Regions from separate parts of the Carnobacterium alterfunditum DSM 5972 genome, predicted to be linked through region 2. Evidence: riboswitches for the same ligand, from Rfam matches in the RefSeq annotation. Region 2 holds a riboswitch; the other holds the start of a gene.

Region 1 (15,605 bases), 590 kb from region 2:
AATCAACACGTGTCAAAACTAGTTTGATTTTACCGTCACCCCTTACTGTACCTGGTGGGATCGAACCTTGTACTGGTGCAGCAGCTGCACTAGCAGTTGGTGCTGGTTCTAATTCTTCTGGTCTAATTCTTACGCCTTCTTTTGCTGTTTCAATAACATGTGCTGCAATTTCTTGAGCTGAAGTCATTGACAAACGAGATGCATAAGCTTCAATTACCATTGGTAAATTCAATCCAGAAACGATTGCCCATTTATCTTTGCGTTCTTCAAACAATGTGTTAGCTTGATTAAATGGAGTACCTCCCCATAGATCAACTAAGAATAATACTTCATCTTGATCGTCAAACGATGCAATTGCAGTTTTCATTTTTGCTTTTACATCTTCTGGGCCTTCACTTGGCATAAGGGTAATAGCTTTAACATTTTCTTGTTCTCCAAAAATCATTGCGCCAGATTGCAAGATGCCTTCAGCGAATTCGCCATGGCTTGCTAGTATAATTCCTACCATACTTCTACCTCCTAAATAGTTTATTTCTATTTTTCTAATTAGACTCGACTAACAGAATTGATTTTTTCCTTTTTATTAGTTTTCGTCTAACCTTCGAACATCTTCCTAATTGCTAACACCACCGCCACCTTTCATTCGCAATCTAACCGTTTACAGTTTAGATTACTTTAATTGTATTATTAATATTGTCCATTACTTATTATAATGCAAATATCGTGCCAATTTTAGTGTATCAATAAAAAACACTTAAACACCAACGTTATCAAGTGGAATAAAAACACGTTACCGATACACTAATTAGTGTATCGGTAACGTGTTTTTCGTTTTTTAACTTTTTTATCTTTAGTGTATTATTTAAATTTTAAGTTTACAACATTTCTTGTAATTCTTGGATATCATTTATCCTTATATCTGATTTCTGCAGTTCTTCCTCCGTTCCAAAACCATAGTTACAGCCTATAGTAACTATATTATGGTAGTGGCCAATTTCAAAGTCATGTATGCGATCTCCTACAATAAGAAAGTTTTCTTTATATTGATCTTTAAACATTTGAAAGATGTCATATTTAGGGATATACCCAAAAGATTCTGTACAGTACATATCAACGAAGTAATGATTTAACTGAAAAGCTTGCTGATGTGCTTTCATATAATCATTGCTGCAATTACTTAAAAAGATAAGGTTATATCCCTTACTGTTTAAGTAAGCCAAGGTTTCTAAAACTCTTGGATATAGTATCGCTTCTTTTGCAAGAGCTTTTTTTAATAAGGTTTCTCCTATGATTTTTGAAGCTGCTATTTGATATTCAGCATCTAAATCAGGCATAAAGTTTTCCCACATATCTTTACTGCTATACCCTAACCATTTAGTGATTTCTTCGTCTTTCCAATCTTTTGGGACAGCCTTTTGATTATCGACCAAGTAGTTGTAAGCAGTTTTGAAAGCAGTAATATAGTTTGCCGTACTATCTTGTAAAGTACCATCATAATCAAAAACAATCGTCTGAGTGCTCTTTAGTCTTGGTTCATCCATGATCAGAACTTATATAGCTTTCAGTAAATTAGCCATTTCAATGGCCGAAACAGCTGAGTCATACCCTTTATTTCCAGCTTTAGTACCGGCACGCTCAATTGCTTGTTCAATGTTATCTGTCGTTAAGACACCGAACATTACAGGTACACCTGTGTTCATTGCAGCTGTAGCTACTCCTTTTGAAACTTCAGCACACACATAATCGTAGTGCGATGTAGCTCCTTTGATCACAGCTCCTAAAGTAATAATAGCATCATACTTTCCTGAAGCTGCCATTTTTTGTGCAATTAACGGAATTTCATAAGCTCCTGGTACCCAGGCAACTGTGATTTCTTCCTCTGACATGCCGTGTCTTTTCAACCCATCCAATGCACCACTCAATAATTTTGAACCAATAAACTCATTAAACCGTGCAACTACGATACCTACTTTTAAATCTTTAGCAATTAATTGTCCTTCGAATACGTTCATTTTTTATTCCTCCAGTTAAGCTATTTTTTTAGTGGTGCATAATTCTTTATTTTAATAGTTCAAATAATGTTTCATTTTTTCTTGCTTGGTTTTTAGATAGGCTTCATCTTCTTTATAAGCCTCCATTTGAAGCGAAACTCTTTCCACAATATCTAAACCATATTTTTTCATACTTTCTACTTTTAGTGGGTTATTGGTCATCAGACGCAGTTGAGAAACACCCAAGTCATCAAAAATTTGTTTACTTTCATAGTATTCTCGCATGTCAGCCGGGAAACCTAGCGCCAAGTTCGCTTCGATTGTATCGTATCCTTGATCTTGAAGTGCATATGCTCTTATTTTATTGACCAATCCGATACCACGACCCTCTTGTCGCATATACACCAAAGCACCACGGCCTTCATCAGCAATGTGTTTCATTGCTGCATCCAACTGTTGACCACAGTCGCATTTTTTAGAACCAAACACATCACCTGTTAAGCATTCTGAATGGATACGGCAAAGTACCGGCTCCCCATCGCTGACATCACCCATGACCAAAGCAACATGGTGTTCACCCGTAATTGCATGTTCATAGCTGTAAATTTCAAAATCGCCGTATTTGGTGGGCAATAGTGCTTTAGATTGACGGAAAATAATCTGTTCTTTGGTTTTACGATACTCAACCAAGTCGGCAATTGTACCGATTTTCAACTGATGCTCTTTGGCCAAATCCAACAACTCATTTCTCCTTGCCATTGTTCCATCTTCACTCATGATCTCACAACATAACCCAGCAGGTTGTAACCCTGCTAAACGCATCAAGTCGACCGTTGCTTCTGTATGTCCATTCCGGACCAATACACCTCCGTCAACAGCTTCTAACGGGAACATATGCCCTGGTCTTCTAAAATCTTCCGGTTTTGCATCATCGGAAACCAATCTCATAGCTGTCAATGATCGTTCCACAGCCGAAATCCCAGTTGTGGTCTCTACATGATCTACTGAAATAGTAAAAGCTGTTCCATGGTTATCTGTACTATCCAGACTCATTTGTGACAAGCCTAACTTTTTAGTATAGCTTTTGGCTATGGGCATACAGATGAGACCTTTAGCATAACTAGCCATAAAGTTCACATTAGCTGTCGTAGCAAACTCAGCAGCACAGATAATGTCTCCTTCGTTTTCTCTATCTTCATCATCTACCAGTAATATATTTTTTCCAGCTCTCAAATCGGCAAGTAATTCTTCAATTGTATTAAACATATCTCTCTCCATTCTGTTCTAAAAGAACCCATTTTCTTTTAAAAAGCCTTCCGTTACTTGACTCTCTTGAACGCGCTCTTTCGAATCTATTCCTAATAATTTTTCGACATACTTTCCGATCATATCGCATTCAAGATTGACGGTGCTACCAGGCTGCTTCTGCAGCAAAACTGTTTCCTCTCCTGTATGCGGAATCACAGAGACTTGGAAAGACTGGTCATCCACCGTCACGACCGTCAAGCTTACACCATCAATAGCTATGGAGCCTTTTTCAATAATGTACCGTAACAATTCAGGACTTGTTTCAACCGTGATCCAAACAGCATTGCCATCACGTCTAAATTCTCTTATCTGACCTGTCCCGTCGATGTGACCACTAACCATATGTCCGCCAAGCCGAGTTGCCAAACTCAATGCCCGTTCCAGATTGACGTAACTTCCAGGAGCTAATTCGCCTATGTTAGTCCTTTTCAAGGATTCGGACATGACATCCGCCTCAAAAAAATCTTTTTCTATTTTTGTCACTGTCAAACAAATACCGTTTGTCGAGATGCTGTCTCCGACATGCGTTCCTTGCAACACTTTTTGACCTTTAATTCTAAGAACTGAGGACTTTTCAGCTTGTTTGATTGATTTAATGATTCCCATTTCTTCAATAATTCCAGTAAACATATATTACCTCCTATTAACCGATTTTTACTTATCCATATATCCTTCCAAAAACAGATCCTCTCCGACCATCACAGCCGTCAACCGATTGATTTGGAAAGCATTTTTTAATGATAGGATACCTGCTCCTTCAACAGCCGTTTTAGCATTTTTTCCTCCGATGATTTTTGGTGCAATATAGGTCTGTATTTTGTCCACAATATTTTCTTCCAAAGCCGAAAAGTTCAAGGTAGCTCCACCTTCCAACAAAATACTATCGATACCCATAGCTCCTAATGTTCTCATTAATTCTCGTAAATTTACTCTCCCAGACTTCTCTTTGGTCATGATGACTTCAATACCCATTTGCTTTAAGGTCGCTAATTTTTCTCTGTCTGCTCTTTTAGTAGTGGCGATAATTGTTTTAGCTTTATCTTGATCCGTCAATATGGTTGAAGCAATCGGGATCCTTAGCTGACTATCCACAACGATTCTAATAGGATTATTGCTGTTTGGAATTCTAGCAGTTAATTGCGGATCATCTTTAATAACTGTTTCTACTCCTACCATGATTCCAGACAATTCATGTCGTAGGCAATGTACTTGTTTTCTAGCTTTTTCACCAGAGATCCATTGCGATTCGCCAGTCACCGTGGCAATTTTACCATCTAAGGACATCGCATTTTTCATAACGACAAAAGGTTCTTTAGTGACAATGTATTTTATAAAAATCTCGTTCAATCGTTGGCTCTCTTCTTCTAAAAGACCTGAGACTACCTCAATCCCATTCTTACGAAGCCTTTCAATTCCTTTTCCAGCAACTAGCGGATTTGGATCGAGTGTTCCCACGACTACCCGCTTAATTTTCTTATCTATCAGTAAGTCTGAACAGGGAGGCGTCTTCCCAAAATGGGAACAAGGTTCTAGTGTGACATATAGCGTTGCTCCGCTCACATCTTCTTTTGCTGATGCGATAGCATTTACTTCCGCATGGGGCTGTCCATATTTTTCGTGATAGCCTTGTCCGATAATTCGTCCAGCTTTCACGATCACAGCTCCAACTAAGGGATTCGGGGCTGTCCAGCCTTTGCCTTTTTTGGCTAGGTCCAGTGCCATTCTCATATATAGTTCATCCAACACTCTCACTCCATTCAAAATAAAAAAGCCCAAAGAATTAATTCTCAGGGCTTTTATCATTTTTGTTTGCAAGGCTCAACAAATAAATCCGCATACGCTGTACTCGGTTACTTTTGAACTCTTTAAACTTTGTCTTCGCTTTATCCAGACTATACTGTCGGCTTCGGAATTTGACCGAATCTGCCTTACGGCTCGTGGGCTTTACCACCGGTAGGGACTTGCACCCTGCCCTGAAGACTATTCAATTTTTACAACTCTACACAAAAAAGCCCCAGACTTTTACATCCAGGGCTTCGACTTATGGCTAAATAAGACTATTTAATAGTTGCTTAATAAACTTATGGTTCCCATAGATCTTAAAATAAGACCTCAGTTATCCAAGTTTTTCTGCAATCGATTTGTCTTCGCTTTATCCAGACTATACTGTCGGCTTCGGAATCTGACCGAATCTGCCTTACGGCTCGTGGGCTTTTACCACCGGTAGGGACTTACACCCTGCCCTGAAGACTATTTAATTTTATAAGGTAAGAGTATCTTGAAATACAGTATATGTCAATATTTTTCAAGTTTTAATTTTCTGACACCTTTGTTAAGGAGTAAAATGTGCAGCCACAACTAATTTTGGCTCTGTTAGATGTCTCTTTTATTGTAGCCTATAAATCCGACGCCAGAAAGAACTATTCCTACTATACTCAACGTGCTCAAAGGAAACCAAGCAAGCTCTTCATTTGGAAGTTGCGGTATGTGGTAGAAAGCTGATAAATTTTTCAACCACGCTGGAAATTCGAGTAGGTTGCCCAGATAAAGGACTAAAAAGGTAAAAAATACGTAGGTCCAAACTAAAATCGCTCCCTTAGGGAAAGCTCCTACTAGTAATGTCGTTAAACCCAGCACCACCCAAATAGCTGGAATATAGACAAGTGAAGACATTAAAATGGTCCCTAAATCAATACTTTTTTCCATTACTTGACTTGCCGAAGCATACAGCCCTAGTCCAATCAACAATTGCATCACTATCGCTGTAAAAAATGCTATGGCATAGCGACTACCCAAAATTTTATTGCGAGAAACAGCTCGGCTATAAAAGTTGTCCGTTCTTCCTTGCCTTTCTTCTTTTTTTAATTTTAATAAGATAGAAATACCAGGAATAGCTGCAAAAACAGACACGATACCAATCAATAATGTGACAAATTGTTCTGTCATAGAAGCAGTCGTACTATCTGATAAAATTCCTTGGACCAATTCAAAGTCTGAGAAGTAAGCTTCTAAGTCTCCTAAAATGGCACCGTAAGCAATACTCATTAAAAAAATACCAATAGCCCATGAAATAATGGTTCCTTTTTCTAACCGCCAAGTTAAACCAAGCTGGCTTTTTAAAAAAGGTGAGGCATGGATCTTTCCTTTTCGATCAGACAGCAGGCCTGCATTGATATCTCTTTTATGATCCAGATAAAAGGCACCTACCAACAAAACTGCAGCTCCACAGACCAAAGCAATAACCGGCCACCATTCGTTTCCAGCAAATACATTTGTTCGAACAGTCCATCCTAACGGAGAAAATAAAGACAATGTTTCATTACTGACATCTCCGATTGCTCTTATAATATAAGCTGTTATCAATGTTCCAAAAGAAATAGCTATCGCTCCTCTTGTCGTTTGTGCAACTTGTGCAGCAATCATTGCAACTCCTGCAAAGAATAAGCCTGTACTTGCAAGAGCAGCACCATAGAGTAAAGAAGATTCTAAATAAAACACTTCTTGATCAACTAATTCTAAACCTATCGATAAAAGCATGAAGATTGAGGTGTTTACAATGGCCATCATTATTGCAGCAGCTGATAAATAAGACAACCGTCCAACTGGTAACGCTCGAATGAGTTCCAAACGGCCTTCTTCTTCATCCATTCTCGTACTTGAGGTGACAAGCAAGATATTCATAATACTCACTGCAATAGCTGAAAACAGCAATAATTCACTTGCAAAAATGGTTCCTAGATTAAATGATTCAATCTCATAACCCTTTCCCAGCATGGCTACCATAGCCGGATTTTGCATCGTTAAGCCAAATTCAACGATTTCTTTTTGACCTGTATATATAGTTGTATACGCCGTTAAGGATGCCATTGAAACACCAACCAAACCGATTAACCACAAACTGATTTTCAATCTATTCCGCTGAAAAAGCAGTCGTATGATTCGAGTTGTTCCTTTAAATAACTGAGCGACCATTATTAGACACCTTCCTTTGTGGCGCTTGGTTTCTCACTATCTCCTTTGTAGTGACGGATAAATAGATCTTCTAGCGTTGGCGGACCACTTTCAAGCTTTAAAACGCCGAATTGGCTGATATGACTAATGATTTTTGCCATTTCTTCATTATCTACCTGAAACGTCCAACCCGCTTTTGTATGGATGACATCATGTACCCCTTTTAAATCGGACAATCCAGTCAGCGTCTCCTGCGTTTCAACGATCAATTTTGAGCGTATCAAATGGCGCATTTGGGAAAGCGTCCCTGTTTCAATCAGTTCACCTTCGCGAATAATAGCTACCCGATCGCATAATTTCTCAACTTCTGAAAGAATATGGCTCGATAATAAGACGGTCTTTCCTTGTCGTTTCACCTCTAAAATACACTCCTGAAAAATACGCTCCATTAGCGGGTCCAATCCTGCAGTTGGTTCATCAAGAATATATAGATCAGCATCTGACGCAAAAGCTGCAATCAAGGCTATTTTTTGTCGATTCCCCTTTGAATATGCCCGACATCTTTTCGCTGGATCTAGTTTAAACAGTTGGATCAGCTCATCGCGCCGGCTTTTATTGCCATTACCACGCATAGTTAAAAATAAATCAATCACTTCACCACCGGTTAGATTAGGCCATAGATCAGCCTCACCTGGAACATACGCTATTCTTTTATGAATTTCTACAGCATCTTTCCAGGCATCTTTTCCAAAAATCGTCACTTGTCCTTCATTAGGTTTTAACATCCCTAACAACACACGAATAGTCGTCGACTTACCAGCACCATTTGGACCAATAAAGCCATATATTTCACCTTCATTTATGGATAGATCGATTTTTTTCAAAGCTGTAAATTTCCCAAATCGTTTAGTCAATCCTTTTACTTCTACGACATTCATTTTCACTCCTCCTACTGCTACACTTTCTGGCTGGCGGTATTGATTACAATTATTATATTAGGGCGTGTCTGAAAACTGACTGCCATCCTGATTTTCGGTATAATAAAAGAAAACAGGAGTGATCATGATGAGTATTGAACGTTATGAGCTGACTGATGTGCAGTGGAATCAAATCAAAAATCTGTTTCCCGAATATCACACAGGTAGACCACCTAAAAGCAATCGTATAATGTTCAATGCTGTTTTATGGATTGCTAGAAGCGGTGCTGCTTGGCGAAATCTGCCAAAAGAACGTTACGGATCATGGAAAACGGTCTATAGCCGCTTTTGTTTATGGCGTGATACTGGTTTACTTGAATCCCTTTTTATTACGTTGAATTATGAAGCAGATTACGAAAACTTGAGTATCGATTCAACCGTTGTAACGGCGCATCAGCAGAGTGCCGGTGCAAAAAAAGGGGGCTAAATTCTGTCATCTCGCAACATATCGGTAAAAGCAGTGGTGGGCACACAACAAAAATACATGTCATCGTAGACGGATTAGGAAATCCATTATATTTTCAGCTATCAGGTGGAAATCTCCATGATAGTGTTCTCGCTATTGAAGTTCTTCAACACGTTGAAATACAAGGCAGTAATGTTATTGGCGATCGTGCATACGGTTCTTTAGACATTCGGACTTATGTGACGAATCACGATGCGACTTATACCATTCCACCAAAGAAAAATACAAAAGAACCTTGGACTGTTGATTGGTGGCTATATAAAGAACGTCATTTGGTGGAGTGTTTCTTTAATAAGTTAAAGCATTTCCGTCATATCGCGACACGTTATGATAAACTCGCAACGTCCTACTTAGCCTTTGTATATATAGCAGCTATTTTTCTCTTAACCAAATAGTTTTAAGACACAACCTAGTCTTATTTTAAAAAATCAGCATCAATGACTGTTTCAGTCGTCTGCTGTAAAGATTCTTTAGAAATTTGATTTCCTTGAGCACTGTTAAGGGTGTGCTGAGTAGCCAGTTCTTCAGTATAATCAGCTAACGGATAGATTTTGAAGCCTCTTCTTGAATCAGTGCTATCAGTATTATTGCCTTTGTAATGCATCACTATCCCATCCCATTTGACATTTTTAATAGCTTTTTCTTCTTCGGTCAGGACGAAATCAAATGAAATCATTCCACCCAACATATTATTTTCAGTTCCTGTTGACATAGCGGAAAGAAAGTTACCTAATGAGTAAACGACCAATGTCTGATTGCCGTTTTCCCCTTCCATCCACTCAATCGGTTGGATCACGTGAGGATGGGTCCCAATCACAACATCCACTCCTAGATCGGTAAACAATTGAGCATATTGTTTTTGAAATTCATTTGGCTCAAGCATGTGCTCCTCGCCCCAATGTGCAGATACGATGACGAAATCACTAACTTGCTTTGCTCGTTCAATATCTTGAGTGATCAACGCTTCGTCAAAATAATTCAATCGGTAAGAAACATCTGGCTCAATTCCATTTGTACCATATGTATAGGCTAAAAATGAAAAAGTTACGCCGTCACGTTCAATAACCGGAATAGCATCACGATCTTCTTGGGAATCAAATACTCCTGTAAAGACCATGTTCTCTTGTTCATTCCATATTTCCAAAGTATTCAAAACACCTTTTTCTCCTTTATCTAATGAATGATTGGATGCTCCGTTAACTAAATCAAAACCCAATTCATTTAAATTTCCCGCCATGTCGCTAGGTGTATTAAACGCTGGATAGCCAGAAAAACCGAATTCATCCCCACCCAACAGTGTCTCCTGATTAATAAAGGCTAAATCTGCAGCTTCGATATCGTTTGCTACATTTTCAAACATAGGTTTAAAATCGTAGGTCCCATCTTCTAACTGTGCTTCTTCAAATATCCCTGTATGGATCAGGTTATCCCCTACTCCCATAAAGGAAATTCTTTTTTCTTCGCTTAGCTGGTCTTCCGATTCAACTGATGCCTCACTGGTAGAAACGATTTCTGATGAGGCTTGCTCAGAATTTTCACTAACGTCATTTGCACACCCGCTTACGATTAATGCAGCTAATAAGAATCCAATTTTCTTCATATTTTTTCTCCTTCTCAGACGAATTTTTTGATTATTCTCTTCATTTTTTTAACTTGCTCATTAAATATCATTAGCTCTCTATTCAAAATAATCGTAAGCGTTTTCTTTCTAAATGTAAAGCTTTATAAGTCCCCTATTATAAGAACAAATTTATTATTAAAATCAGACTAAAGATGGTCGTTGGATTTTTTACAGCATGTTACACTATTGGTCAGTACTTTTATGGAAAAATAGAGAAAGAGGCGACAATATCAAATAAAAAAATTAAAAATTGGATTTCAAAAATTTATGATTGGCAGATATGGCGTCGATAAGCTGTCAAACTATTTGCTTTACGGAGGACTTGCTATTGTTGTCTTATTTAATTTACTAAATTGGCCAATCGGCGGTTTCTTTGGATGGATAGCTGTCATTCTAGGTTACTATCGAACCTTTTCCCGTAACCGATCAAAACGGTATCAGGAGAATCAAAAATTTCTAACCTTCAAACGAAGGATCGATAGCAAATGGAGAAAACAACTTAAAAAAATTCAGGAGCGAAAAGTATATAAATACTATTCTTGTCCTAACTGTCATAAAAAATTGCGTGTCCCGCGAAAAAAAGGAAAAATCACAATCAAATGCTCTCACTGCGAAGAGCAATTCACTAAAAAAACTTAACGGTTCCCTTTAGCGATATTCCTCTAGAAACAGCAGCCACTTAACCGTTTGCCAGACTTTTCGGAAAATCAAATCGAGCTGCTGTTTTTTTGCTGTAAAAAAACTTTCTAACTCCTAAAATATCCCCTTGATCTAACACAATGATTTTATCAGCACTCTTGATAGCAATGGAGTACCTTGTAATATCCAAAGTGAAAGAGTCTATGTAGGATTCGATTAGAGATGGAATGAACTAAATCTATAACAAAAAAAGACAAAACATCTTTAAAAGATGTTTTGTCTTTTTTAGTATTTAAAACTAATTAATACACATCAAACTATTAGGAGACTCACCTATCGAGCCCCTCCACCGCCTCCACCACCGGCACCTCCTCCTCCACCAAAGGAAGTTGAACCGCCTGTTCCGGATGCTGCTGATGAAGAACTTGAGTGAAATCCGCCGCTTGCTAATCCACTAGACCAGTTATTTCTAAATCCTGTTACCCCATTCCAATACCAGTAATAATAAATGAATTGATTTTCCCCAGAGATATTATTCGGATTCGGGATCATTTCCTTGAACTCTTCTGTCAGTTCTTCACTTCTATAGTACAAAGTGTTCCAGAACAAAAATTCTTCAAAAGTGAATGGATTAGTATTATCCGCAAAACCTTCTAAATCGATTTCTTCCAAATAATTATCAAATTGAACCAGACGATCAAATAATTTATCACCTTCAGGACTTGCAATGGCTACTTCGCTTTTCGTTCCCCATACTTTGATTTCTTTGAATGAAATAAGTCTTTCTTTTTCTAAGAACTCTTTTGAATAATCTATCAAATAATCCGCAAACTTCCCTACTTCTTTAGCATGTTTTTTTGCCCATTTTTTCATTTTATTATCTTCAATAAACCCGTTACTGTTTGAAGCGTCCAATAACATGAGCCATAAACCAGTTTCATAAGTCTCCCCATGATTTGTCTTGATTTTATCAACAAATTTTGTGAATGATTGGGGATAACGCGCACGCTCTTCCTCAAAATGAGGGATCTCTATTTCAGTATCAAATCCATCGCTAAATAATGACTTATCTTCGGCAGTATGGATAATGATCCGCTTTTCATACGACCATCTCAATAAATAAGCTGAGAAGTAATCTTCAAAATAGCCCTTGTCTATATCTTGCAGCAAATAAGCAATACCGGCAAAGTCTTCTCCTTGATAGGGGATTCCCTCTAATATAACCGTTTTATTCTCCTTGACTCGTTGTTTCCCTGTTCGCATTTGTCCAGCTGCTTCTTTTGCTTGTTTCAATTTTTTATAATACTTGATAGCAAAAACTGTGGCTCCTCCACCAGTAACTGCAATGAGAGAGAGGATGACGATAGGAACTGTATTAGAAGTAGCCTCATCATTATACGCTGAGCCGTTCATTGCCATTTCACGCTGTTCTTCCGATGTCATACCAACATTGGCTTGTGTAGCGAAAAGGACTTGTGGAAATTGCAGCAATACCGTTACATCTTTGCTATTGTTTACTACTTCCTCCGCTTCCCATACGATCGTGTTGCCTTCTAATTGGATATCGCCTTCAAATCCAAAACCCCAGAAACGGACATTCTCTTCTGTAAAGGGCTCAAATCCAGTGATTTTAACCGTCAATTTTTCTGCAGGAATATCAGAAAATGTATCAAAATTCCATAGTAAGCCTTGTCCATCTTCCAATTCGCGCACTAAGTTTGATAAAGCGTACGTCACTTCGTAGTCATTTTCGCCATATTTACCAATACCCCATATGAGTTCTAATCCGTCATCTGTCCCGACAATGCCATAGTGATCAGCCTTTTCCTCTAAGGAAGCATCTGGTTCCCATGGATCTATTTTTTGAAAACCCATAACCGAAAAATCCAGCAGTTTAGAATCCTGCAGATCATTTAACACAATATATAATTCAGTACCATCATCCATGTTCATCTTTCTATGTTCTTTGACGATTCCAGAGCCGTCTTCTTGCAGTTCAATTTCGATCGTGATATCCGTTAATTCATTTTCTGCAAAAACGACTTCTCCAAACGCCATACTAAACAGAAACGCTGCTCCAATAGACAATGACATTCTTACTCTTTTATTCATCTCGTTACCCCTTTCTCTATATGTACTTGACCCAATTTTTTTATTGTACGAACTATTTCCGACCCATTTTGGCAACAATTTTTGGTCGAGGTTTTCTATTTATCTATAGTATACACACTAATACTCTAATCTAGGAAACGTTTCCTCTAAATAATCGTTATTAGGGCGTGTCGTATGTGTAAAATAGTTCTCGAGATGATTTTATTTTTTACTAGCAAAATGAAAGAAGGCGTTCTATCATAAATGTATGCTGAGCGGCAAATACATAGATGAAAGAGGCCTTCTTATGGATAGAATTATAACAAAATTATATGAAATAATAAAGGAATCGAGCGATTTAATCGCTACAGAGGAGTCTATACAACTCTATATGTATGAAGTATTCACTGAATTAGTAGGAGATATCTTCACCCATATGAATCAAGTGATCAAAGAACAAAAACAAGGCGAAGGCTGGAAAGTGAAACGAGACGATTGGAAAACCGTTCAGTTTATTTTTGGTCCTGTTCGTTATCGCCGTACCTTAATGGTCGATCAAGAGAGTCAAAATCATTATCCGCTAGATGACTGGTTAGGCATTCGAAACTACCAACGCCATAGTCCACTCGTAGAAGTGAAAGTAGCAGAACTAGCTAGTAAGTGTACCTACCGGGACACCGCTGAATTATTGAAAGAATGGACGGCAGTCACTATTAGTCACCAAACAGTCGGCAGTCTTCTTAAACGAGTTGGAGGAGCACAAGCACGTGAAGATGAAGAAATGGTAGTAGAACTAGACGAAGCCGTCGAGTTGCCAGAAGGTAAAAAAGTGGACTATTTTTACGCCGAGGCTGATGGCATTTTTGTTCGTGGGACGGAAAAGAGAAAAAGCTTAGAAGTTCGTCATGCGCTACTTTACGAAGGCTGGGAGAAAAATGGAAAGAGAGTCTCCTTAAAGGAGCCTAAAGCGATCATGACGACTAAAAAAACGGCTGGTTTTTGGGCAGAAGTTCAAGCCTTTACTGCGAGTCATTATGCGTTACAACAAGCTCAAGTCATTACCAATAGTGACGGTGGACAAGGCTATACCGCAGACAAATTTCAAGAAGCCTTTTCTCAGTCGAACTATCCTGTAGTCAATCAGTTAGACTCTTATCACATCTTCCAAGGCTTAAATCGCGCGTTTGGTTCACAGACTAGCCTCTTTAAACAGAAGGTCAATCAAGCTTTAAAAACACATGATTTAAATGAGTTAACAATCTGGTTGGATACTTATGAAAGCACACTAGACGAGACACCAGCAGTGGAAAAACTGACTACCTTTAGAACATACGTATTACGGAATTGGGATCGAATTTTCGATTGGCGTGAAAAAGTAGAACAGGTTCCGCAGGACGCAAGAGGTTTAGGCGCAATGGAGTCGAATCAGCGGCATATTTCTTTTCGGATGAAAAAGCGTGGGATGCATTGGAGCGAAGAAGGCTGTGAAGCCATGGTAAAGGTAAAACAAGGCATCTTAAATCACACGTTACGTGACGCCTATCTTCACCAACAAAATAGGAGTACGAGACAACAACGCAAGCTGAAACAAACGGTTCGTTTATCGTCGCTATTGCATCAGAAGACACGTCAGTCGGTTGGTGCAAAGGATGGGACAATGCCGTTGTATGCTTCTCATTCATCAGCAATGGGGAAACTCATAAAAAGTTTTCGTTAATTCCCTTCTGTTTGGGGAAGGTTCCTTGTTTTAGGAACCTTCTCCAAACGGATGGGCCAGCAAACGGCGGAGCCGTGCGGTAGTAGACGAGTGTACAAAAGTAGAACGCCTAAACTAGCAGGATAATAGGACGACCGAGAAAAACTTGACACAGACAGGGCGTGTCTGAAAACTGACTGCCATCCTGATTTTCGGTATAATAAAAGAAAACAGGAGTGATCATGATGAGTATTAAACGTTATGAGCTGACTGATGTGCAGTGGAATCAAATCAAAAATCTGTTTCCCGAATATCACACAGGTAGACCACCTAAAAGCAATCGTATAATGTTCAATGCTGTTTTATGGATTGCTAGAAGCGGTGCTGCTTGGCGAGATCTGCCAAAAGAACGCTACGGATCATGGAAAACGGTCTATAGCCGCTTTTGTTTATGGCGTGATACTGGTTTACTTGAATCCCTTTTTATTACGTTGAATTATGAAGCAGATTACGAAAACTTGAGTATCGATTCAACCGTTGTAACGGCGCATCAGCAGAGTGCCGGTGCAAAAAAAGGGGGCTAAATTCTGTCATCTCGCAACATATCGGTAAAAGCAGTGGTGGGCACACAACAAAAATACATGTCATCGTAGACGGATTAGGAAATCCATTATATTTTCAGCTATCAGGTGGAAATCTCCATGATAGTGTTCTCGCTATTGAAGTTCTTCAACACGTTGAAATACAAGGCAGTAATGTTATTGGCGATCGTGCATACGGTTCTTTAGACATTCGGACTTATGTGACGAATCACGATGCGACTTATACCATTCCACCAAAGAAAAATACAAAAGAACCTTGGACT
Region 2 (15,605 bases):
AGAGAAGAACCAGTTTATTTTTTATTGAATAAGCCTAGAAATATGATCACGGCAGTTTCAGATGATAAGGGACGTCCAGTAGTGACCGATCTGTTTACAAATATCGAGCAACGTATTTACCCAGTTGGGCGCTTAGACTATGATACAACAGGAGCATTAATGTTGACAAATGACGGAGAACTTTCCCAATTGTTGATGCACCCTAAGCACCAAATAGATAAAACATATGTTGTTAAAGTAAAAGGCTTAGTAGACAAAAAATCACTGAATAGACTTGAAAAAGGTATTGTTATTGAAGGTAAAAAGACAGCACCAGCAAAAGCAAAAATCCTTTCATCAGATCGTACTAAGGATGTTACTATGGTGGAATTAACTATACATGAAGGCCGTAATAGACAAGTTAAAAATATGTTTCAAGTTATTGGACACCCAGTAGAAAAATTAAAAAGAGAGTCTTATGGTACGTTAACTTTAGATGGATTACAACCTGGTGAATGGCGTGAATTAAAAACGTTTGAAATCTATCAGTTACGTAATTCAGCAATACAAGAAGAGACAACTAAATAAAATTCAAAAAAAACTTGGGAGCACTAAATCCAAGTTTTTTTTGAAATTTAAATAAAATAATGTTTATTTGAGTACACCGATAAGTGCTTTTTTGGCTTACTAAAGGATTATTTTAAGAACGTTCTATATTTTAAGCATGAAATCATTTGAAATAGTTGAAAACTAGAACAATTGTTGTGTATACTAAGGTTAGACTAGGCATCTTATAAGTAAGACCTAATGTAGAATAATGGGGTGTAAATAAATGGAAAATGAAGTTATATATCTGCTAGTAGTAGATGATGAGGATCGAATTCGCAGACTATTAAAGATGTACTTAGAAAGAGAAAATTATCTTATCTTTGAAGCAGATAATGGAGAAGATGCCGTTAAAATGGCTTTAGAAAAAGATTATGATTTAATTTTGTTAGACTTGATGCTTCCTAAGATGAATGGGATCGAAGTGGCTGAAAAAATACGTGAAACTAAAAACACTCCTATTATGATGTTAACTGCTAAGGGAGAAGAGATAAGCCGTATAGAGGGATTTGAAGTTGGTGCGGATGATTATATTGTGAAGCCATTTAGTCCTAGAGAAGTTGTTTTAAGGGTATCGGCTATTTTAAAAAGAACACAAAGCAACAAGCCGAAAGAAAAAGCGAATCCAAATTTGATTGAAATGCCGCATTTTGAAATAGATGACCAATCTCACCGTGTGCTAGTAGATGGAAATCCAGTTAATTTAACGCCTAAAGAATATGATTTATTAGTTTATTTAGCACAATCCCCTGATCAGATTTTTGGAAGAGAGCAGTTATTGCGCGAAGTATGGAAATACGAATTCTTTGGTGATCTAAGAACGGTAGATACTCATATTAAACGACTGAGAGAAAAATTAACGAAATACTCAGAGCCAGCTGCCAAAATGATTGTAACCGTTTGGGGCCTGGGATATAAATTTAATTCTTTTCCAGAAGAATCTGAAAAGTAGGCAAAAATATGTTTAAACTAAGTAGTTTAGTTACGCGTATATGGCTGGCAACGATGTTAGCTATAGGTTTTTTTTTATTTACTGCCACGCAAGTATATGGAATAATTTATAAAAAAAATATAGAAGAAAATTATATGAACGATTTTGAAAGTTCAATTAACTCTCTAGTTAGTATTCTAGAAGAAGATCCAGGTTTTTTAATAGAAAATATCGACAAATCAAGAGCTTATGATCCTCACTTGTCTTTGATCGTGAAATTAGATGATGAACCCTTGATTTATTCTTCAAATATTTATTTGGAGGAACAATTAAATAACTTTAATCAAATCAAATCAACTAGCAAGTTCGAAACTGCTTTAGCGAGTGGTGAAAATTTTTTAATAATAGATAAAACCAGTTTTAACGGAAAGATAAACACACCTTATATCTTAAAAAAACAAGATTTTAATTTTAATGATCAAGAGGGTCAGTTATATATTTACGGAGATTTGTCATTTTTAAACAGCACATATAGTAGAATGAAAACATGGTCAGCCATCAATGCTATTCTTTATATTATTATAGGTATTTTACTATTTTACTACCTCCAACGCAGGCTTGGAAAACCTTTAAAACAATTAAGAGATATAGCTTATGATTATGCTAAGAACGATTTCTCAAAACAAGCCCAATCGAATTATAAAGATGAATTAGCTCAATTGGCTTTAGCTATGAATAAAATGGGTAAGTCATTGGAAGTTACAGGAGCAGCAACTAGACAAGAGAAAGAATTATTGGAAAACATTGTGACCTCTATTTCTACCGGGGTGTTGTATTACAACCAAGATAAAACTTTATTAATGTCTAATCCACTTGGAGATGAGTTTTTACAACATTTATACCGATCAAATCAAGTAATGAAAACGGTTATACCTGAAGTGTTAGAGCACCGAATCGATTCTGTTATAAAATTTCCTGAGAAAGTAATTTATGAAAATAATATCGAAGAGTACTATTATAGAATAACCTTGATACCGCTTTTTGATGAAAATCTTGAAAGTGTACGTGGTGTATTAGTATCCATTCAAAATATAACAAAAGAAAAACGGCTTGATATTATGAGAAATGATTTTATAAATAATATTTCTCATGAATTGAGGACCCCTTTAGTTATGATACAAGGATATAGTGAGGCTATTTTAGATGATGTGGCTGAAACGCAAGAAGAAAAAAAAGAAATGGCTAAAATAATCGGAGAAGAATCGATTAGAATGAATCGGATGGTAAATGAAATGCTCGATAGTTCTAGAATGGAAGCCGGGTTTATCAAATTGACAAAAATGGATGTTTATTTTGAAGATTTTTTCAAAAACTTATTCACGCGGTTTGCTACTATGTCCGAAAAAAATAATATCCAAATGGAATTAAAGATCGATTCAAATTTGAATTCATATTTTATGGATGAAGATAAAATGAATCAAGTGTTCGTAAATTTGATTAATAATGCTATCAGACATACTAGTTTGACAAAAAAAGAAAAGAAAAAAGTAGGAATTTGGGTACACCTAGATAAAATTATGGATGAAGTTTTAATTGAAGTCATCGATAATGGAACAGGAATTTTAGAAGAAGATATTCCTTATGTATTTGATCGTTTCTATAAAGCAGATAAATCTCGCATGGTAATGAAAGAGAATAAAACGGGAACAGGCATTGGGTTATCCATTGTAAAGAACATAGTAGAAGCGCATAATGGTTTTGTTGAAGTGAAAAGTGTGGTAAACGAACAGACAAAATTTATTATTCATCTACCTTATTTAGATTGATTTACTAATTAAAAGTAAATAGAATCATTGATTTTTATTCTTTTATGGTATATAATAAAAGTGTTAAAAAAATATAAAGATTCGTCTTCAGGGGCAGGGTGTAATTCCCGACCGGTGGTAAAGTCCACGAACTAAATAGCATTATTTAGTTGAACTGGTTAAATTCCAGTACCGACAGTAAAGTCTGGATAAAGAAGATGGAGTTTATTTGAATAGGTATCATTGTTCAAGTGCTCTGTTTAGTTATCTATCTAAAGATAATTAGAACGAGCATTTTTATATTGTTTTTATTTGATGAATTGTAATATTAAGTGCAACACCCAAGACGAAATAAAAGAAACCCATGACGTCCTCGTATAGAATGAAGTTACCACACTACCATTCGATTGGAGGAGTTGTCATGAGCTACACTCATTTTACCATAACCGAACGTTCCAAAATAGAAGTCTATCTTGAACTTAAGATGTCCATTCGTACAATTGCGAAAAAGCTAAATCGCTCTCCCTCGTCCGTTTCTAGAGAATGCCAACGAAACCCAAACTACCAAGCGGAAAAAGCTCAAACATCTTATAATCAAAGGAAAGCTGCCTGCGGGGCTCATTCTAAACTAACAGCCTCGCTAAAAATAGTTATCCAAGAAAAGTTGGATCAAACGTGGTCTCCAGAACAAATTAGTGGCCGTTTACTTCAAGGATCCTTGACCTTCAAAACCATTTACCGCTGGATTTATGCCGGTTTGCTTGACGTGCCTTTGACGGTCTTGCGTCAGAAAGGGAAGCGTCAAAAACCAAAGGAAACAAGAGGTCGATTTGTTGTCGGCACACCGATTTCCAAACGGCCAAAAGAAATCAGAAAACGCACGACTTTTGGTCATTGGGAGTTGGATACTGTTGTCTCAGGTCGTGGTCAAGCGAAGGGCTGTGTTGCCACCTTTGTAGAACGTCAAACCCGTTGGTATAAAGCCATTCTTATACCGGATCGTTCCGCAAAGTCAATGGAGCGAGCCATTCGAACTCTTCATGCTCTTTATCCACGAGAAGCCTTTCAAAGCTTTACAACGGATAGAGGAAAAGAATTTGCCTGTTATACCGTGATTGAATCAGAGTTGAACATTCCAATGTACTTCGCTGATGCGTACGCTGCTTGGCAGAGAGGAAGTAATGAAAATAGTAATGGCCTTTTCAGGGAGTTTTTCCCAAAACGAACGAATTTTGATACCATTCTCACAGAGGAAGTTGAAGAAGCTCTTTCCTTGATTAATAATCGGCCCAGAAAATGCCTGGACTGGAAAACACCATACGAAGCGTTTATGGAAAAGGTGTTGCACTTAATTTGACAAACCGTCATTTAAATAAACTCAGAAATGCCTAGGCTGATGAATCCTTTTAGGAGGATTTTTATGCAAACTAGTAACACAAAAAAAATGGTGGGAATAGCTATGTTAGCCGCTTTTGCAACCATTTTGATTTCATTTGGTTTTCCAATAATTCCAGGAGTTACTTTTCTAAAAGTAGATTTTAGTGATATTCCTGTTTTGGTTGGTATGTTTTTATACGGTCCAGTTGGAGGAATAATGATCGCGTTTATTCGTTCATTGCTTCACTATATCCAAACGGGCGGTGATGCAGGATATCCGATTGGGGATACTGCAAGTTTTATCGCTTCGGTCGCGTATACGTTACCGATTTATTTGATCATGAAGTCTAAAATTCATGATACGAAAAATATTATCTTTGCAAATGTGATTGGAACTGCATCATTGACAATTGTTCTATCATTTGTAAATTATTTCTTATTACTTCCTTTATACTTAAAAGTATTAAACTTTAGTGTAGGATCTATTAGTGATTATTTATTAATGGGTGTTATACCCTTTAATATAGTAAAAGGGGCAATAGTAAGCACAGTATTTATCTTACTCTTTGCAAAATTAAAAACTTGGTTATTCCGTAATCAAATGACAAAAGTTAGTTTTAAATAAAAAGCTGGATTATATAATGAAGTTAGCCACTAAGGCTAAAATATAAAAACGCCATGTGAATTTCATGTTATATTGAAGTTACCACTAACTCTCAATAGACAGGATGAATTCACATGACGCACTCTAACGATAACACACCAGCACGTAAGGGGAAACACTTATCTTATTCAGAACGATCTCAAATTGCTATTTTGAAACAGGAAGATTATTCGAATCGTCCTATTGCTATTGTCCTGAATCGAGTACCTCAAACAATCAATAATGAGATAAAGCGTGGAACAATTACTCAACTTAAACGTCAAAAGCAAAAGAGTAAGATTTATGATTATTTTATTAGAATTTATGATGCTGGTACCGGTCAGGCTGTTTATGACAAGCATCGTTTAAACTGTGGCCGTCGACCAAAATGGGCGGATACAGATGCCTTTATAGAGTGGGCCGATGATAAAATGTTGACTGATAAATGGTCACCTGATGTAGTGGTTGGCTTTGCTTTAAAGCATGAGCTGTTTGATCCCACAATTATCCCTTGTACCACGACACTTTATTACTGGATAGATAGAGAGATTATGAGAACGAAAAACCTCGACCTTCTAGAAAAGCTGTCTCGGAAACCGAAGGTATTATCTCTGAAGAAGCGTCCAAATAAGCGTATACTTGGACAATCAATTGACAACCGTCCAAAAGAAATTGATAATCGTAAAACCTTTGGTCACTGGGAAATCGATACTGTGATTGGCAACAAAATAAAGACAGATGCCGTATTACTCACTTTGGTTGAACGCCAAACACGCCTTGAAGTTATTATGAAAATAAATGGTAAAGATCAAGAATCTGTAAATCAAGCGATTCGTACTCTTCAAGCACGATCCAGAGAGGACTTTCCAACTTTTTTCAAAACGATTACCTCAGATAATGGTTCTGAATTCGCGGGACTAGATGAGGCTTTGAAAGACACTTTAGATGTTTATTTCAGCCACCCTTATGCTTCTTTTGAACGAGGAACGAGTGAGAATCAACATAAATTTATTCGTCGATTCATTCCTAAAGGGAAGCCTATCAGCCAATTCACTGAGACACAATGCCTGCGAATTCAACAATGGATGAATGATTATCCCAGAAAAATATTAGATTATAGGACCCCACATGACTGCTTTGTGAACGCACTTCGCCTAGAACGACAAACAGCTTAAAAGCCTTTTTCGGCATAACTTGAAAGCTGGGAAGATGACCGTAGACAGTTCGTCGATAAACTTGTGATATCTCAGTGTAGCACCAAGCCTTACAAAATGAATTAAGCTCTTTAATTTTCACATGAAATAATTCTTTAACAAGTGGCTAACTTAAACTTGAAATTTACATTTTAAATAAAAAAAGAAACCGCAGAAATTGCGGTTTCTTTTTTTATTTTTTGAAATATTGGCTGAATGATTTTTAGTATAAGTAGGTAAGTGTGCTCTATCATAGTTGATGACGTATTCATACTAGTTGTCAAATAATCCAGCTATTTAAACTTTTCGTTATTAATATTTTTTTAAAATTAGAAAAGAATACCCTAAAAATAGTTATTTTTGGTATATTAGATTTAACAATATATATGTTTTACAATCAATTTTTTAAATGCAATCAGAATGTGGGTGAATATCTTGGAACAATCGTTATATATTAAGTATTTCTGTCTCTCATTATATTCTAAAAAGCATCCTGTTAAACCTTCAACGCTTTACCATATTTTAGTTGGAAAAAGAACAGCCTCGATTTTGTTTAAGGCTCATTCGTATCATGCGATAAACTTTTTTTCAATTTTTCCATATTTACAGCGTGAACAGTACGATGAAATGATGCAGCTTTTTATTAGCAAAGGATGGATAAAAGCAAAAAAAGCAGATGAGGATTTTTATCTTTGTGAGAAAGGAAAAAAAGAAATAGAAAGTTATTTTTCAAAACATTTTTACCCAACTCGTTTAAATCAATTAACTCAAGGAAAGGCTACCAAGGAATTTTGGAAAAAAATAATATTTTTGACCCAAGTTCTTTCGGAGTTAAGGTATAAAAATAATCATTATTTACCAATTGAAAAAGAGTTTAAAACACAGCTATGGGTAAAAAAATGGTTAAAAAGAAATCAATTAGAAAAACAAGAGCTTGCTATTTCTTGTGGAAAAGAATGGATCCAAGTATTAAAAGAAATGGATGCGATCGATGCCGAAATGATCGTATCACAGTTAACAGGACATGAAAAAATTGGTAAAACAAGTACTCAATTAGCAGCCAAATATGGTGTTGAGCCAATTGAAATAGCCTTTTTACTTCAAAATGCCATTATTCAGTTGATGGAAAAAGTTGCTGAAAATAAAGAAAAATACCCATTTTTTTATCTCGTTTATCAAGAATGTGTAGGGGATCGTTTCAGCAGTCTTAGTCAAAGTACTAAAATAACGGCCCATTATTTGGAAAAAGGACTTTCTGTTGAAAAAATTGCTGTGAAAAGGAAATTAAAGCTGAATACGATTTCAGAACACGTTATTGAATTGGCTATTATTTTTCCAGATTTTAAGGTATCTAGTTTTATGCCTCAGGATGAATATGAACGATTGAATGGGCTATTTAATAGTCATGAAGAAATAACGTATGAGGAATTAACAAGCAGAATGCCATCTGCCCCCTTCTATTGGTACCGCTTAATTCAGGTTGAAAGGAGTCGTGTCCGTGGATAATAGAGTGCTTATAAAAAAAAATTTAGAGAATTATTTTGGCTATACCTCCTTTAGGGACGGGCAAGAAGAAGTTATTTTATCAGCTTTAGACGGTAATCATACATTGGTTATGCTGCCAACAGGGATGGGGAAATCCCTTTGTTATCAACTGACCGGATATTGTTTAGATGGTCTTGTGGTGATCGTTTCTCCATTATTATCTTTGATGCAAGACCAAGTTGAGCAATTAAAGTTGACCGGTGAAAAAAGAGTTGCTGCTATTAACAGCTTAATGGATGCACACGAAAAAGAATGGGTGCTAAACCATTTATCTGAGTATAAATTTATTTTTCTCTCACCAGAGATGCTCCAACAGGAATATGTCATGTCTTATCTTGAAAAAGTTTCCATTAGTCTTTTTACAATTGATGAAGCTCATTGCATTTCTCAGTGGGGATTAGATTTCAGACCTGATTATTCAGACTTAGGTATCATTCGTCAGCAACTGAAATTTCCTTTAACAATGGCGTTAACAGCTACAGCTACAGAACGGGTCAGAGAAGAAATTTTAACGTCTCTGCAGATAGATCATGAAAACACAAAGCAAGTTATTTATTCCGTCGATCGGTCAAATATTGCTTTTTCTACTTTGATTTGTGATCATGATAAAAAACAACAATTAATAAATCAAATTCAAAAATTAAAGAAACCGGGAATTATTTATTTTTCTAGTAAGAAGATAGCTGAAGAAGTTGCTGGATTGATTCGGAATAAAACGGGTATGGCCGCTGAAAGTTATCATTCAGATATAGTAGCGGAAGATAAAATTAAAATACAACAGCAATTTATTCATGATGAGATCGATATTATTTGCGCGACAAGTGCTTTTGGAATGGGAATAAATAAAAGTAATATTCGATTTGTGATCCATTTTCATTTGCCAGGCAGTCCAGAGGCTTATTTACAAGAGGTTGGAAGATGTGGTAGAGATGGAGAACCTAGTCTTGCACTTTTATTATACGAACCAGGAGATGGCATGATCCAACTCCGTTTACAAGAATATACGTTACCAACTATTGACATGTTAGAATATAGTTATAAAAAAGGTAAAGTATTAGAAGGCAGTTGCAGCCCTACGCAAAAGCAATTGATAGAAAATTATTTAAAATCTGATTTATCTGTTGAAGCAGCCAAAAATCAAGTGAAGAGCAGAATGATTTATAAACAGCAACAATTATATTACATGATAGATTATGCTGAAACATCAAGCTGTAAGAGAGCCTTTCTTTTACATTATTTTAATGAAAAAGTAAGCGGAAAACCACCTCTCTGTTGTTCTAACTGCAATATTGAAATCAATGAATGTTATAAGGAAACTGATTTGAAACAAAAAAAAATAGTGGAAAAAGAAAAAAATCCAGAAGAAACCTTAAAGGAATTATTTTTAATTGGAAATTAATAAGACAACTCTATGTAAAAATGATACAATAATAGTGATTTTGGTTTAGGAGGAGTACTAAAAAATGAGTAAAAAAAATTCTAAAAATAACCCTAAAAAAGAAAATGCATGGAACCGTAAATTTGATGATGATGATAATTTTGTAGATGATAAGTTTTCCAGAACGGCAAGAAAAAAAGCGAAAAAAAGTGTGCATCCTGTTATAACTTCATTACTTATTTTTTTAGCATTGATCTTTATCTTACCAACATTGGCGTATTTTTGGTGGTCTAATGAAGATGCCGGAACCAGTAAAACGCTTAGCTCTTCTGAAGAAAGAATGATTATTACCGAAAATAGCAGCAGTGAACTGAGCAGTTCAAAAGAACCTGAATCAGAATCAAAAGTAGAATCAGAATCTTCATCTGAAAGTAATAGCGTCAAAGAGGATTCATCCGAGTCTGAGAGTGAAGCGACAAAAGTAGAAGAACCAGAGTCACAAGTGGCAGAAGAACCAATTATTGAGGAAATAGAAAATGTTGAAGAAGAAGCAACAGCAGAAGAATCAGCGAATACTTATACTGTTCAAGCAGGAGATAATTTTTATCGAATCGCGTTGGATCACAATATGACAACTGATGAATTAAAATCTTTAAACGGGATATCAGATGATTCAATCAGTATAGGAACTGTTTTAAAAGTAAAATAGCTATCATGTTAAGCCTCATTTCCATAATCAAAACGGAGGCTAGGGTAAACCTAGCCTTTTTAATATGAATAAGAAAGTAGGACGAAAAGTTGGAAAAGACAATAAGAATCGCAATTGACGGTCCGGCATCTGCTGGGAAAAGTACAGTTGCTAAAATAGTGGCAAAGGAATTGGGCTACATTTATTGCGATACTGGAGCGATGTACCGTGCGTTAACGCATCAAGCAATTGAAAAAAATATTGAAGTAACAGATGAAAAACGACTAGTAGAATTATTAAAAGAAATGACGATTTCCTTTGAGCCAAATGGGGATAATCAAAAAGTATTTGTCAATGGTCAAGAAGTCACAGAAGCGATCCGCTTACCAAATGTAACAAATTTAGTTTCTGCTGTTTCAGCACATGGAGAAGTCAGAAGCGAGTTAGTTAAACGCCAACAAGAAATAGCTGCACATGGCAGAGTCGTTATGGACGGACGAGATATTGGGACGGCTGTATTGCCAACAGCAGAAGTTAAAATATTCCTTATAGCGAGTGTTGATGAACGTGCTCAAAGACGTTACACAGAAAATATGAGTAAAGGCATAACAACTCCATTGGAAGTCTTAAAGCAAGAGATAGCTGATCGGGATTACAAAGATTCTCATCGAGAGGTATCGCCGCTCGTCCAAGCTGAAGATGCCATTCTTTTAGATACAACTAGTTTATCTATTGAACAAGTTGTTGAAAAAATTAGAGAAATGATCCATATTAAGCTTTCAAAATAGCGTTCTTTTTATTTTCTAAATCGTTTTTGTGGCAATATTTTTAAATATTGGTTAAAATATAAGGAGAAAGAATTTTATTGGCTAGTTATAGGAGGGCAAACATATGACGGAAAATGAAAAAAACCATGAAGTCGAAGAACAAGAATCAATGATGGAAGCAATGGGTAATGTTCAAGAAATTAATATTGGTGATACTGTCAGAGGTGAAATTTTAACTATTCAAGATAATAAACAAGCTATAGTCGGTATTATCGGTGGTGGGGTTGAAGGGGTCATTCCAAACAATGAATTATCAGCGGCACCATTTGAAAACGTTACAGATATTGTAAACGTTGGAGATATTGTTGACTTAGTAGTGATCAAAGAAATCAAAGAAAAAGAAAATGGCAGCTTTTTGCTTTCTAAGCGTCGTGTTGATGCTAAGAAGGTTTGGGAAAAAATCCAAACAGAGTTTGATGAAGGATCAATTATTGAAGCGCCAGTTACAGAAGTAGTAAAAGGTGGTTTGGTGGTAGATGTCGGCGTTAGAGGATTTGTCCCCGCTTCTATGGTGGATGTCCATTTTGTAGAAGATTTTTCTAGTTATAAAGGACAAACCTTAAAATTTAAAATTGTTGAAATCGAACCAAGTGAAAACCGCTTGATCCTTTCTCATAAAGCGGTTGTTGAAGCTGAAAATGAAGAAAAGAAAAAAGATTTATTGAGTCATTTGGTTGAAGGCGAAATTGTAAAAGGGAAAATTGCTCGTTTAACAAATTTCGGAGCATTTATTGACCTTGGTGGCATAGATGGACTTGTTCACATTTCGCAGATTGCGTATGAGCACGTTAAAGATCCTGCAGATGTACTAACTGTTGGTGAAGAGATCGATGTTAAAGTTCTTTCTGTAAATGAAGAAGAAGGGCGTATTTCGCTTTCTATCAAAGATACATTACCTGGACCATGGGATGGTATTGAAGAACGTGCTGCAGTAGGTTCTGTTTTAAACGGCTTAGTTAAACGTCTAACAAGCTTTGGAGCTTTTGTTGAAGTATTCCCAGGTGTTGAAGGACTCGTTCACATTTCGCAAATTTCACACAATCACATTGCAACACCGCATGAGATTTTAAGTGAAGGTGATGAAATTAAAGTGAAAGTCTTAGAAGTAAATCCAACAGATCAACGTCTGTCTTTAAGTATTAAAGCACTAGAAGAAAAGCCCAACCATTCGAAAGAAAAGCAAGAAGAAACGAACTACGATATGCCTGAAGAAGATACCGGGTTTACGTTAGGCGATATTCTTGGCGATCAACTATCTGATATCACAACGGATGAAGACAAGTAATTACGAATTTTAAAAAGGGCATGCGAGCAATTTTTGTTCTCGTGTCCTTTTTTATGTGTTATTTAATAAAAATAAATCAAATAAATAAGGTATTTATGAGATTTTGCCTTATTCCTTAAGCAAAAGCTTGCATGTTTTAAGGTATTTCTATAAACTGACAAGAGAATAAAAAAAAGGAGGCAAAAACAATGGCAAAACCAGTTGTAGCCATCGTTGGTCGCCCTAACGTAGGAAAATCAACTATTTTTAATCGTATTGTTGGAGAACGTATCTCAATTGTAGAAGATGTATCAGGGGTAACTCGTGATCGTATTTATGCGCCAGCAGAATGGTTAGGGAAAGAATTTAATGTGATTGATACAGGCGGGATCGACTTAGGTGACGAACCATTTTTGGAACAAATAAAACATCAAGCTGAAATAGCTATGGATGAAGCAGATGTGATTATTTTTATCACAAGCGTAAAGGAACACATAACTGATGCGGATGAGAACGTAGCAAGAATTCTTCACCGTACAAAAAAACCAGTTTTGTTAGCAATAAATAAAGTAGATAATCCAGAAATGCGTAATGATATTTTTGACTTTTACGCTTTAGGATTAGGGGAACCTTTCCCAATTTCAGGAAGTCATGGTCTAGGAATTGGAGATCTATTAGATGCAGCTATTAGCCATTTTCCAGATGAATCAGAAGAAGAATATGATGATTCTGTTATAAAATTCAGTTTGATTGGCAGACCGAATGTTGGAAAATCATCTATTATAAATGCCATGTTAGGAGAAGACCGAGTAATCGTTTCAGCAATCCCTGGGACAACTCGTGACGCTATTGATACTAAGTTTATGGGTGAAGACGGTACTGAGTTTGTTATGATCGATACTGCTGGAATGCGAAAAAAAGGTAAAGTCTATGAAAACACTGAAAAATATAGTGTTTTAAGAGCTCTTAGAGCAATCGAACGTTCAGATGTTGTCTTGTGTGTGTTGAATGCTGAAGAAGGTATCAGAGAGCAAGATAAGAAGGTTGCCGGGTATGCTCACGAAGCTGGAAAAGGAATCATCATTGTTGTAAATAAATGGGATACTCTTGATAAAGACAACCACACAATGAAAAAATTTGAAGAGCAAATTAGAAGCGAATTTTTATATTTGAGCTATGCACCAATTATTTTTGTATCAGCTTTAACGAAACAACGCCTAAATAAGCTCCCTGAGATCATTGAGCGAGTAAGTATGAATCAAAACCTACGCATTCAATCTGCTACTTTGAATGAAGTCATATTAGATGCAGTAGCTATGAACCCGACACCGACAGATAAAGGGAAAAGATTGCGTATTTATTATGCTACTCAAGTGGCTGTTAAGCCGCCAACTTTTGTTGTATTTGTAAATGAACCAGAAATGATGCATTTCTCTTATGCTCGTTTCTTAGAAAATCGTATTCGTGATGCCTTTACTTTTGAAGGAACACCTATTCATCTTATTATAAGAAGAAGAAAATAAGAGTGAAGAGTTATCAGTAAACGGAGCATTTTAACATAACTCTTAAGGGGTTTCAAATAATTTTTTGAATATTTGAAAAATGCTTAAAAATATCGCTTAATGCATTGAAAATCATTGCAGTATCAGTATTTGTATGATATCTTTTTAAAAGAAATGTCATTTAGAACTACTAATTTTACATTTCGCAATAATTCATTTTTGGGCCACTCAAAAATGTCTAAATGATGTTTATTTGCTTATAAATAATGCATCAATTCTTCTTTCCGAGGGAGGTGAAATACACATGGCTAACAAAGCAGAATTAATCGAAAATGTTGCAACTTCAACAGGTCTTACTAAAAAAGATGCAACTTCAGCAGTAGATGCTGTTTTTGAATCAATTCAAACTTCATTAAGTGAAGGAGAAAAAGTTCAAATTATTGGTTTTGGTAACTTTGAAGTGCGCGATTGTGCTGCACGTAAAGGTCGTAACCCTCAAACAGGGGAAGAAATCCAAATCGCTGCAAGCAAAGTGCCTGCATTCAAACCAGGTAAAGCTCTTAAAGACGCAGTTAAATAAGTCACAAATAAAAAAGGGCCAGTGCTTTGCACTAGCTCTTTTTTATTTGGATCGTAAACAAGCTGCTGTGTGTTTTAATCCTCTTAATGTATGGTAAAATGAATCAAATAGAAGATTATTAAACGAAAGAGGTTTTTGACATGTCATACGGACAAATGATGATTGATTCACTTAAAGAAAATCAATTAGATGAAGCGATGAATTATTTTGAAAAAGCTATAACTCAAGATACAGATGAAGAGCTCTATATTTTGGCTGATTCTCTATACCAACTCGGCTTTTTAAATGAAATAAAAAAAATAAATTTACACTTACTTGAAAAGTATCCTGAAGATGATGAATTGAGAGTAGGTCTGGCAGAAATAGCTATTGAAGCGAACGAATTAGAAACAGCCATGGATTGGTTAATAGAAGTTTCAGAAGAAAGTCCTGTTTATCCTCAATCTTTGCTTGTTTTAGCTGATTTGTATCAAGTTCAGGGTCTTTATGAAGTGAGTGAGCAAAAGCTTCTCAAAGCGAAGGAAATCGTACCTGATGAGAAGGTTATTGATTTTGCATTAGCAGAATTGCATTTTTCAATGGGAAAATATGCTCAAGCGATCCATGGATACGAAGAATTGATGGCCCAAGGTCTTACTGAATTTTCTGGAATCAATCTTGCAGCTCGTTGCGGTAGTTCTTATAGTTCTCTAGGTGATCTAGAACAAGCTATTTTATATTTAGAACAAAGTTTAGAAGAAAAGGAAAATGTCGATGTATTATTTCAATTAGGTTTTTCCTATTTGCAAGACAAACAATACCGTCGTTCAATCGAAACGTTGAATACACTAAAAGAATTAGATCCGAGTTATACAACTTTATATCCCTATTTAGCTAAAGGATTAGAAGAAGAAAATGAACTAGATAAGTCTTTAGAAGTTATTAAAGAAGGCTTGAGAGTAGACCAATACAATTATGAACTATTTTATTATGGAGCTGATATAGCAATTAAATTAGAGAATGAAACGTTGGCAGAAAATTATTATTTAAATGCTATTCAACTTGCCCCGGAAAATTCAAGTATCCAGTTGGCCTACACTAACTTATTGTTGCAGCAAGAACGTTACGATGAAACAGTCGAGCTGATTCAAAAAATTCTGATCCAAAATGAAGTCGATCCTCAATTCTATTGGAATTTAGCTTTAGCAAATGAAGGATTGGAAGAATATCCTGCAGCAGGAACGGCTTATCAAAAAGCTTATCCAGCTCTTCGAGGAAATAAAGATTTCTTGAAATCGTATATCTATT

The links. Region 2 has a riboswitch for FMN ahead of BR50_RS10615 (IS30 family transposase). Riboswitches for the same ligand answer to the same signal wherever they lie in the genome.
Region 1: it holds a riboswitch for FMN, as region 2 does, so the genes downstream of both, ribD (bifunctional diaminohydroxyphosphoribosylaminopyrimidine deaminase/5-amino-6-(5-phosphoribosylamino)uracil reductase RibD) here and BR50_RS10615 (IS30 family transposase) in region 2, are expected to answer to the same signal.

The regions. Positions count from the first base shown of each region.
Region 1 is NZ_JQLG01000004.1:1,565,687-1,581,291, reverse strand. Features, by position in the region: gene BR50_RS07865 (mannose/fructose/sorbose PTS transporter subunit IIA) at 1-508, opposite strand, end outside; gene BR50_RS07860 (HAD family hydrolase) at 876-1,541, opposite strand; gene ribH (6,7-dimethyl-8-ribityllumazine synthase) at 1,551-2,012, opposite strand; gene BR50_RS07850 (bifunctional 3,4-dihydroxy-2-butanone-4-phosphate synthase/GTP cyclohydrolase II) at 2,064-3,257, opposite strand; gene BR50_RS07845 (riboflavin synthase) at 3,276-3,929, opposite strand; gene ribD (bifunctional diaminohydroxyphosphoribosylaminopyrimidine deaminase/5-amino-6-(5-phosphoribosylamino)uracil reductase RibD) at 3,954-5,027, opposite strand; FMN riboswitch at 5,170-5,284, opposite strand; FMN riboswitch at 5,439-5,554, opposite strand; gene BR50_RS07835 (ABC transporter permease) at 5,673-7,271, opposite strand; gene BR50_RS07830 (ABC transporter ATP-binding protein) at 7,274-8,188, opposite strand; one part of gene BR50_RS12615 (IS5 family transposase) at 8,313-8,652, shown strand; one part of gene BR50_RS12615 (IS5 family transposase) at 8,652-9,088, shown strand; gene BR50_RS07820 (CapA family protein) at 9,109-10,293, opposite strand; gene BR50_RS07815 (Zn-finger containing protein) at 10,582-10,953, shown strand; gene BR50_RS07810 (DUF2207 domain-containing protein) at 11,287-13,065, opposite strand; gene BR50_RS07805 (ISLre2 family transposase) at 13,352-14,761, shown strand; one part of gene BR50_RS12610 (IS5 family transposase) at 14,983-15,322, shown strand; one part of gene BR50_RS12610 (IS5 family transposase) at 15,322-15,605, shown strand, end outside.
Region 2 is NZ_JQLG01000004.1:2,152,212-2,167,816, forward strand. Features, by position in the region: gene BR50_RS10600 (pseudouridine synthase) at 1-567, shown strand, start outside; gene BR50_RS10605 (response regulator transcription factor) at 812-1,537, shown strand; gene BR50_RS10610 (sensor histidine kinase) at 1,546-3,342, shown strand; FMN riboswitch at 3,422-3,545, shown strand; gene BR50_RS10615 (IS30 family transposase) at 3,743-4,678, shown strand; gene BR50_RS10620 (ECF transporter S component) at 4,742-5,323, shown strand; gene BR50_RS10625 (IS30 family transposase) at 5,437-6,516, shown strand; gene BR50_RS10630 (YpbB family protein) at 6,970-8,040, shown strand; gene BR50_RS10635 (RecQ family ATP-dependent DNA helicase) at 8,033-9,478, shown strand; gene BR50_RS10640 (LysM peptidoglycan-binding domain-containing protein) at 9,543-10,166, shown strand; gene cmk ((d)CMP kinase) at 10,256-10,933, shown strand; gene rpsA (30S ribosomal protein S1) at 11,037-12,257, shown strand; gene der (ribosome biogenesis GTPase Der) at 12,446-13,759, shown strand; gene BR50_RS10660 (HU family DNA-binding protein) at 14,043-14,318, shown strand; gene BR50_RS10665 (tetratricopeptide repeat protein) at 14,459-15,605, shown strand, end outside.